DNA from 3 places in the Enterococcus sp. AZ128 genome. Region 2 is predicted to be linked to each of the others. Evidence: predicted binding sites of a transcription regulator. Region 2 holds the regulator's gene; each other region holds the start of a gene.
The links. The regulator CtsR, encoded in region 2, represses protease genes until heat stress. The targets are predictions, from matches to a motif close to TTGGTCAAAAAAGGTCAAANA.

Region 1 (2,262 bases), on a different contig from region 2:
CGAGTTCGCCGGAAGAACGACATCAAGTAATGAAACAGGCGTTGACAGCCGATTATTTTTTGACCAGTATAAATGGTGTTACGGAAGATGGAGAACTAGTGAATGTTGACAGTGTAGGAAATCGCGTTGCTGCTATAACATATGGGCCTGACAAAGTGTTAGCCTTTGTCAGTATGCAAAAAGTTTATGGCAGTTTGGATATGACTGTGGAGATGGTACGAAAAAACACAGCCCCGTTAAATGCCCATCGCTTGGGATTGCAAAAGACACCTTGTATTAAGAAAGGTCTTTGCGGAGATTGTCTACAAACGGAATGTATCTGTAATACAATCGCAATTACACGACGATCAATGGTAAAAGATCGTATCGTCATTTTTTTAATCATTGAAGAAGTTGGCCTATAGTATTAGTAGAAAAAGTAAACAAAAAACCGAGGGAAATCCTCGGTTTTTTAGCTGCTATTAATTTAAAGCGCTGCTGTTTTCCATAACTTCATCAATCAAGCCGTAAGCTTTTGCTTCTTCAGCAGACATGAAGTTGTCACGATCTGTATCGCGTTCGATCACTTCGATTGGTTGACCTGTGCGCTCAGCCAAAATATTATTCAAACGTTCGCGTGTTTTCAAGATATGACGTGCAGCAATCTCGATTTCTGTTGCCTGACCCTGAGCTCCGCCCAATGGTTGATGAATCATAATCTCGGCATTCGGCAATGCAAAACGTTTGCCTTTAGTGCCGGCTGTTAATAGGAAGCTACCCATTGAGGCTGCCATACCAAGTACAATCGTTTGTACGTCAGCTTTAACAAAATTCATCGTGTCAAAAATTGCTAAGCCGGCAGAAACACTGCCACCTGGCGAGTTGATGTAAAGGTAGATATCTTTTTCAGAATCCTGGGCATCCAAGAAAAGCAACTGGGCGATGATGGTATTCGCCATATCATCGTTTACTTCGCCGCTTAACATGATGATGCGGTCTTTCAATAAACGAGAATAAATGTCGTAAGCGCGTTCGCCACGAGATGATTGTTCAATGACTGTAGGGACTAAATTCATAGTGAATCCTCCTTAAAATATTGTTCGTAAATTATTTTAGCACAAACAAGGTTAGATTGCTAAAACTTAAAGAAAGTATACAACGTTGGTCAGTTTTGGTCAAATAGAAGGCATCGTTCTTTTAAACGGGTCAAACTATCCTAGAAACAGAAAAATATGGTACTATTAATGACGATGATAACAGGATGTCAGATTGCCACATTATGTAAAATGCCAGTGGGATGATGAGCGTGTTGAAAATCAGTTGATTTTTTTGTAAGAATTAATTTTAAAAGTATGAAAGCAGGAGGGAAAAACGTGGAAATCGCATTTATTGGACTAATCGGCGTATTGATTGGAGCAGGATTAACGGGAATTGCAGTCTATTTTGTTTTTAAGTATATCGACCTACGCCATCAGCGTGAAAGAGAGTTAGAGCACCAGGTTAAAGAAATTGAAACAATTAATCTCTTAAATAAAAAGGTTAATGAAATTTTATCCAAACGGAATGTTTTAATGCAAGACTATGTAACGTTTAATTCATTTGATGACTGTTACATTACGATCGATGATTTCATTTACTTGAATTCTTTTGCCGCTCAGAATAATTTTTATTTACCAAATTATTTGATTGAAGAATTTTTCAAAAATATTTCTCATCGCAAAGTTATTTTATCTCCCGAAGAAACGGTTAAAATCGGTGGATATACTTACAAAGGCGGGCGGATCGTTATGGAGACTTTTTCTGAACAGCTTCTGGAAATTTTAGACGAAAAAAAACAGCAGCTATCTCGATCAACAAAGCAACCTTTACGCTATTTCAAGGTACAGTAACATGTTGCTGTAAAATTGTGAACAGATTTGAATTATTTTAGGTAATTACGAACGAGGTGATATTAGATGACAGTAATTATTGCTCATCGCGGGAGTGCAGGGACTCATCCAGAGAATACATTGCCAGCGTTCATGGAAGCGGTACGGACTGGTGCGGATGGAATCGAATTGGATGTTCATCTAACTGCTGACCAGCATTTGGTTGTCATCCATGACGAAAGTGTCGATCGAACAACTGATGGCAAGGGTCTGATTAGAGAGTTAACATTGGAAGAAATTAAGAAATTGGATGCAGGAAGTTGGTTTGATGAGAAATACCAAGCAACTAAAATATCCACATTGCAAGAAGTTTTGAATTTATTGCTGCAGATGCGTTTCCGCGGCTTTTTATGTA
Region 2 (2,262 bases):
AATGTTGTCGCACCAATGGTTTGCAATTCACCACGAGCTAAAGCAGGTTTTAAAATATTCGATGCATCAATCGCACCCTCTGCTCCGCCAGCACCGATCAAAGTATGCAATTCATCAATAAACAAAATAATTTGTCCATCATGATAAATTTCATCAATCACTTTTTTCAGACGATCTTCAAACTCACCTCGATATTTTGTACCAGCAACTAAGGCGCCCATATCTAACATCATCAGACGTTTTCCACGCATATCTTCAGGAACATCACCAGAAATAATTCGTTGCGCTAAGCCTTCAACAATTGCCGTTTTACCGACACCAGGTTCTCCGACTAATACAGGATTATTTTTCGTACGTCGACTCAAAATTTGCACGACACGGCGTACTTCACTATCTCTTCCAACTACTGGATCTAATCGTTTTTCCCGCGCCAATTTCGTCAAATCACGAGCTAAGCCATCTAGTGTAGGTGTTCCTTGAGAATTACTTTGTGCAGGTTTAGCCGCTGTTTTCCTGCGAGCTCCCGCACCTTGATTCGTATTTTGTGTTTCATTGACGCCCATTTTTTTCAGTAAAAGCTGTCGCATTTTAGGCAAACTCAAACCTAGGTTCACTAAGATATGAGAAGCTAAGATTTCATCATCCCGTAATAATCCTAATAAGATGTGCTCAGTACCTACCAATTTTGCATTAAAACGTTTCGCTTCATCATCAGCAAAAATCAATATCTGCTTCGCTCTAGGAGAATAAGGAAGATAGCCGCCTTCTGGATAAGACTTAACAGATCCATATCCCGTCATGTGCTCGATTTCTTCACGAATATCATTCTCGCTTGAATTCATCTGACGCAATGTTTTGCCCGCAATTCCTTGTTGTTCAATTACTAACGCTAACAATAAATGCTCCGAACCAACCGAGCGGTGTTTAAAATATTTGGCTTCTTGTTGCGCAATCGCCAATACTGCTTTGGCGCGTTCTGTATACAGCTGATCCATATCTCTCACTCCTTTTTCTCATAACTTAAGCGTTCCAAAAATCCATGTAGAATCCTTGAACGTAGTCTATTTTCAATTTGACTGATTCCAAGAACATTCTTCGATACTGCACTCAACATCAAATTGCCTTCATTCTCTGTAATAATTTCTTCTTCAAATAGTTTCTGAATTATCCCAAAAGCATTTGCTTCAGAAATTTCACTGCCAAAAGAGTCCATTAATTGTTCCAAAAAGTAATGCTGATCAGAAATCTTAACTTTACTTATTCGAATATAGCCGCCTCCGCCACGTTTGCTTTCAACTAAATAACCGCGTTGAAAAGTAAAGCGCGTATTGATCACATAATTTATCTGGGAAGGTACACAATTAAACAACTGCGCCATCTCAGCCCTTCGAATTTCGATAATTTCACTATTTTCCAAAATATCTTTTAAGTAAGATTCGATCAAATCAGAGGTATTTCTACTCATAATATCGCCTCCTATTGACTATTCCTGACCATAATTATATCGAATTTGGCGCATGAAATAAAGAAGAACGCCTTTCTTTAAATTAGGATAAAAAAAAAGAAGGTTTTCACCTTCTTTTGATCGGGAAGACAGGATTCGAACCTGCGACACCTTGGTCCCAAACCAAGTACTCTACCAAGCTGAGCTACTTCCCGGTAAATAAAAAAATTATGCACCCGAGAGGACTCGAACCTCTAACCCCTTGATTCGTAGTCAAGTACTCTATCCAATTGAGCTACGGGTGCGTATTTTATTAATGCCGAGGACCGGAATCGAACCGGTACGGTGATCACTCACCGCAGGATTTTAAGTCCTGTGCGTCTGCCAGTTCCGCCACCCCGGCGTTTCTTCCCCTGGTCTTCAGGAAAGCGGAAAACGGGGTTCGAACCCGCGACCCCCACCTTGGCAAGGTGGTGCTCTACCACTGAGCTATTTCCGCGCGATGCCGGCTAAAGGACTTGAACCCTCGACCCTCTGATTACAAATCAGATGCTCTACCAACTGAGCTAAGCCGGCAACTAAATAATATTAGAAATGCGGGTGAAGGGACTTGAACCCCCACGCCGTAAGGCGCTAGATCCTAAATCTAGTGCGTCTGCCAATTCCGCCACACCCGCATATACTTATGAGCCGTACTGGGCTCGAACCAGTGACCCTCTGATTAAAAGTCAGATGCTCTACCAACTGAGCTAACGGCTCAAATGGGGGTTAACGGGTTCGAACCGCTGACCCTCTGCTTGTAAGGCAGATGCTCTCCC
Region 3 (2,262 bases), on a different contig from region 2:
AGCTAACATTGGTTTTAAGATATTTCCGGCATCCATGCTACCTTCTGTTTTTCCCGCACCAACGATATTGTGGATTTCGTCAATAAACAGTAAAATTCTACCGTCTGATTTCTTCACTTCTTTCAAAACTGCCTTTAAACGTTCTTCAAATTCACCACGGAATTTAGCACCAGCGATCAGTGAACCCATGTCCAAGGAAAAAACAGTTTTATCTTTTAAGTTTTCTGGAACATCTTTTCGTACGATCCGTTGTGCTAATCCTTCAACGATAGCAGTTTTACCAACACCAGGTTCACCAATCAAAACGGGATTATTTTTAGTTTTTCGTGAAAGAATTCGAATCACATCGCGAATTTCTTCGTCGCGACCAATAATCGGATCTTGCTTCCCATTTTTGACTTGTTGAACTAGATCAACACCGTATTTTTCTAATGCTTTATAGGTTTCTTCTTGATTTTGCGAGGTCACTCGATCCCCTCCTCGTATATCTTCAATATTCTTTTGTACCTCTTTTTCATTTAATCCTTGTTGATTCAAATATTTTGTCAAGGAATAATTTTTTAATTTCATTAACGCCAAGAGGACGATTTCCGTTGATAAGAAATCATCTTGAAATTTTTCACGCAATTTATCCGCTTCGTTTAATAAATTGAATAGATTTTGGCTGAGGTTTTGACCATATTGGACATTACCTCCACTAACTGTTGGATAGCCTTCCAACGCTTTATCTACTTCGTGTTCAAATTGATCAACATCAATACCAGCGTCTACATAAAAATTTCGACCAAAGTGATTAGGCTGTAAAAATATCTTCCATACATGGGCGATATCGATTTCTTGATGATGCCTTGTAACCGCAATCTGCTGCGCCTCAGCGATCGCTTCTTGTAAAGTTGTCGTCATTTTTTCGATATTCATAAACATACCTCCGACATAATTAATAGTTTACAAACATTAGTATATAACGTTGGTCAGTTAAGGTCAAACAATAAACTCATCAAAATCAAAGTTTATTATTATGAAGAAAAACAAAATAATGCTACAATTCTCTCATTACTAGAAAGAGAGTGATTCAATGATTTCTCGTGTGATTGGGTTCGAAAAAGGGTTTCACCTTTCGAACGGAAACCATTTTGAAACCTATGAAGTGATGCTTCCTAAATTAAATAAATTTGATCTTGTCGTAAAGAATATGGCGGTTTCCATTAACCCAGTAGATACAAAATTGAGACAAAGCGGTAAAGGAACACCTCAACCCCATGTACTAGGCTTTGACAGTGTTGGTATCGTGACTCACTTGGGCAGCGAGGTTAAAAATATTGAAGTTGGCGATCGAGTTCTTTTCGCTGGCACTACTAAAAGATTTGGCAGTTATAGTGAAAATCAAGTTATCGATTCTCGTATCGTCGCAAAGTTAACAAGCGGAATTTCTACGGACGAGGCAGCCGCAATGCCATTAACCTTTATTACGGCATACGAAATGCTGTTTGAAAAAATGGGCTTAACTCCCGAAGAAGGGAAAAATGAAGGAACATTACTGATTATCAACGGAGCTGGCGGCGTCGGATCGGTGTCCACTCAATTAGCTAAGTGGGCTGGACTAACAGTGATTACTACCGCATCACGTAAAGAAAGCAAGGTTTGGTCAAAGAAAATGGGCGCTGACCATATCATTGATCACCATAAAGATTTGACTAAACAACTAAAACGGATTGGTTATCCTACTTTGCCCTATATTTTGATTCTCCACTCTACAGATCACTATTTTGAAGAAATGAGTGATTTACTAGAACCTTTTGGACATCTTGGGTCGATCGTAGAATCAAATAAAGATCTTGACCTAGCTAAATTAAAAAACAAGTCGGGCAGTTTTGACTGGGAATATATGTTTGCAAAAACCGATTATGACTTTAATCTAAACTCACAGGGAGCCATCTTAGAACTGCTTGTTCGCTTGTTACAAGAGAAAAAAATTCAAAGTACATTAACAAAAATCATTCCAGGTTTCTCTCCAGAGGTTTTTTACCAAGCACATCAATTCGTCGAAGAAGATAAAATGATTGGAAAACTGGTCGTTCATTATTAATGAGTACTATCAATCAACTTTAGTTTTTTACGAAAAGTTGGACAAAAAAAAGAAGTTAACGAAATTAATCGTTCACTTCTTTTTTTGCTTCTTTAATTTCATGATTAATCTGACGCTGTTTGTTAAACAGGACATAAACCATCCCAACTAGAAATGGTAATAAGTAAGTCGCATAG

Region 1: clpP (ATP-dependent Clp endopeptidase proteolytic subunit ClpP) is a predicted target of CtsR. The motif match lies at 1,141-1,161, and genes of this name have one in related genera.
Region 3: clpB (ATP-dependent chaperone ClpB) is a predicted target of CtsR. The motif match lies at 968-988, and genes of this name have one in related genera.

The regions. Positions count from the first base shown of each region.
Region 1 is NZ_JBIORZ010000001.1:1,677,770-1,680,031, reverse strand. Features, by position in the region: gene IGI38_RS08250 (lactate utilization protein) at 1-404, shown strand, start outside; gene clpP (ATP-dependent Clp endopeptidase proteolytic subunit ClpP) at 462-1,055, opposite strand; gene IGI38_RS08240 (hypothetical protein) at 1,353-1,868, shown strand; gene IGI38_RS08235 (glycerophosphodiester phosphodiesterase) at 1,935-2,262, shown strand, end outside.
Region 2 is NZ_JBIORZ010000004.1:466,649-468,910, forward strand. Features, by position in the region: gene IGI38_RS23445 (ATP-dependent Clp protease ATP-binding subunit) at 1-995, opposite strand, end outside; gene IGI38_RS23450 (CtsR family transcriptional regulator) at 1,001-1,468, opposite strand; tRNA gene IGI38_RS23455 (tRNA-Pro) at 1,586-1,659, opposite strand; tRNA gene IGI38_RS23460 (tRNA-Arg) at 1,676-1,749, opposite strand; tRNA gene IGI38_RS23465 (tRNA-Leu) at 1,762-1,847, opposite strand; tRNA gene IGI38_RS23470 (tRNA-Gly) at 1,872-1,943, opposite strand; tRNA gene IGI38_RS23475 (tRNA-Thr) at 1,948-2,020, opposite strand; tRNA gene IGI38_RS23480 (tRNA-Leu) at 2,040-2,121, opposite strand; tRNA gene IGI38_RS23485 (tRNA-Lys) at 2,131-2,203, opposite strand; tRNA gene IGI38_RS23490 (tRNA-Val) at 2,207-2,262, opposite strand, start outside.
Region 3 is NZ_JBIORZ010000001.1:1,052,181-1,054,442, reverse strand. Features, by position in the region: gene clpB (ATP-dependent chaperone ClpB) at 1-918, opposite strand, end outside; gene IGI38_RS05175 (zinc-binding alcohol dehydrogenase family protein) at 1,076-2,086, shown strand; gene IGI38_RS05170 (lysylphosphatidylglycerol synthase transmembrane domain-containing protein) at 2,151-2,262, opposite strand, start outside.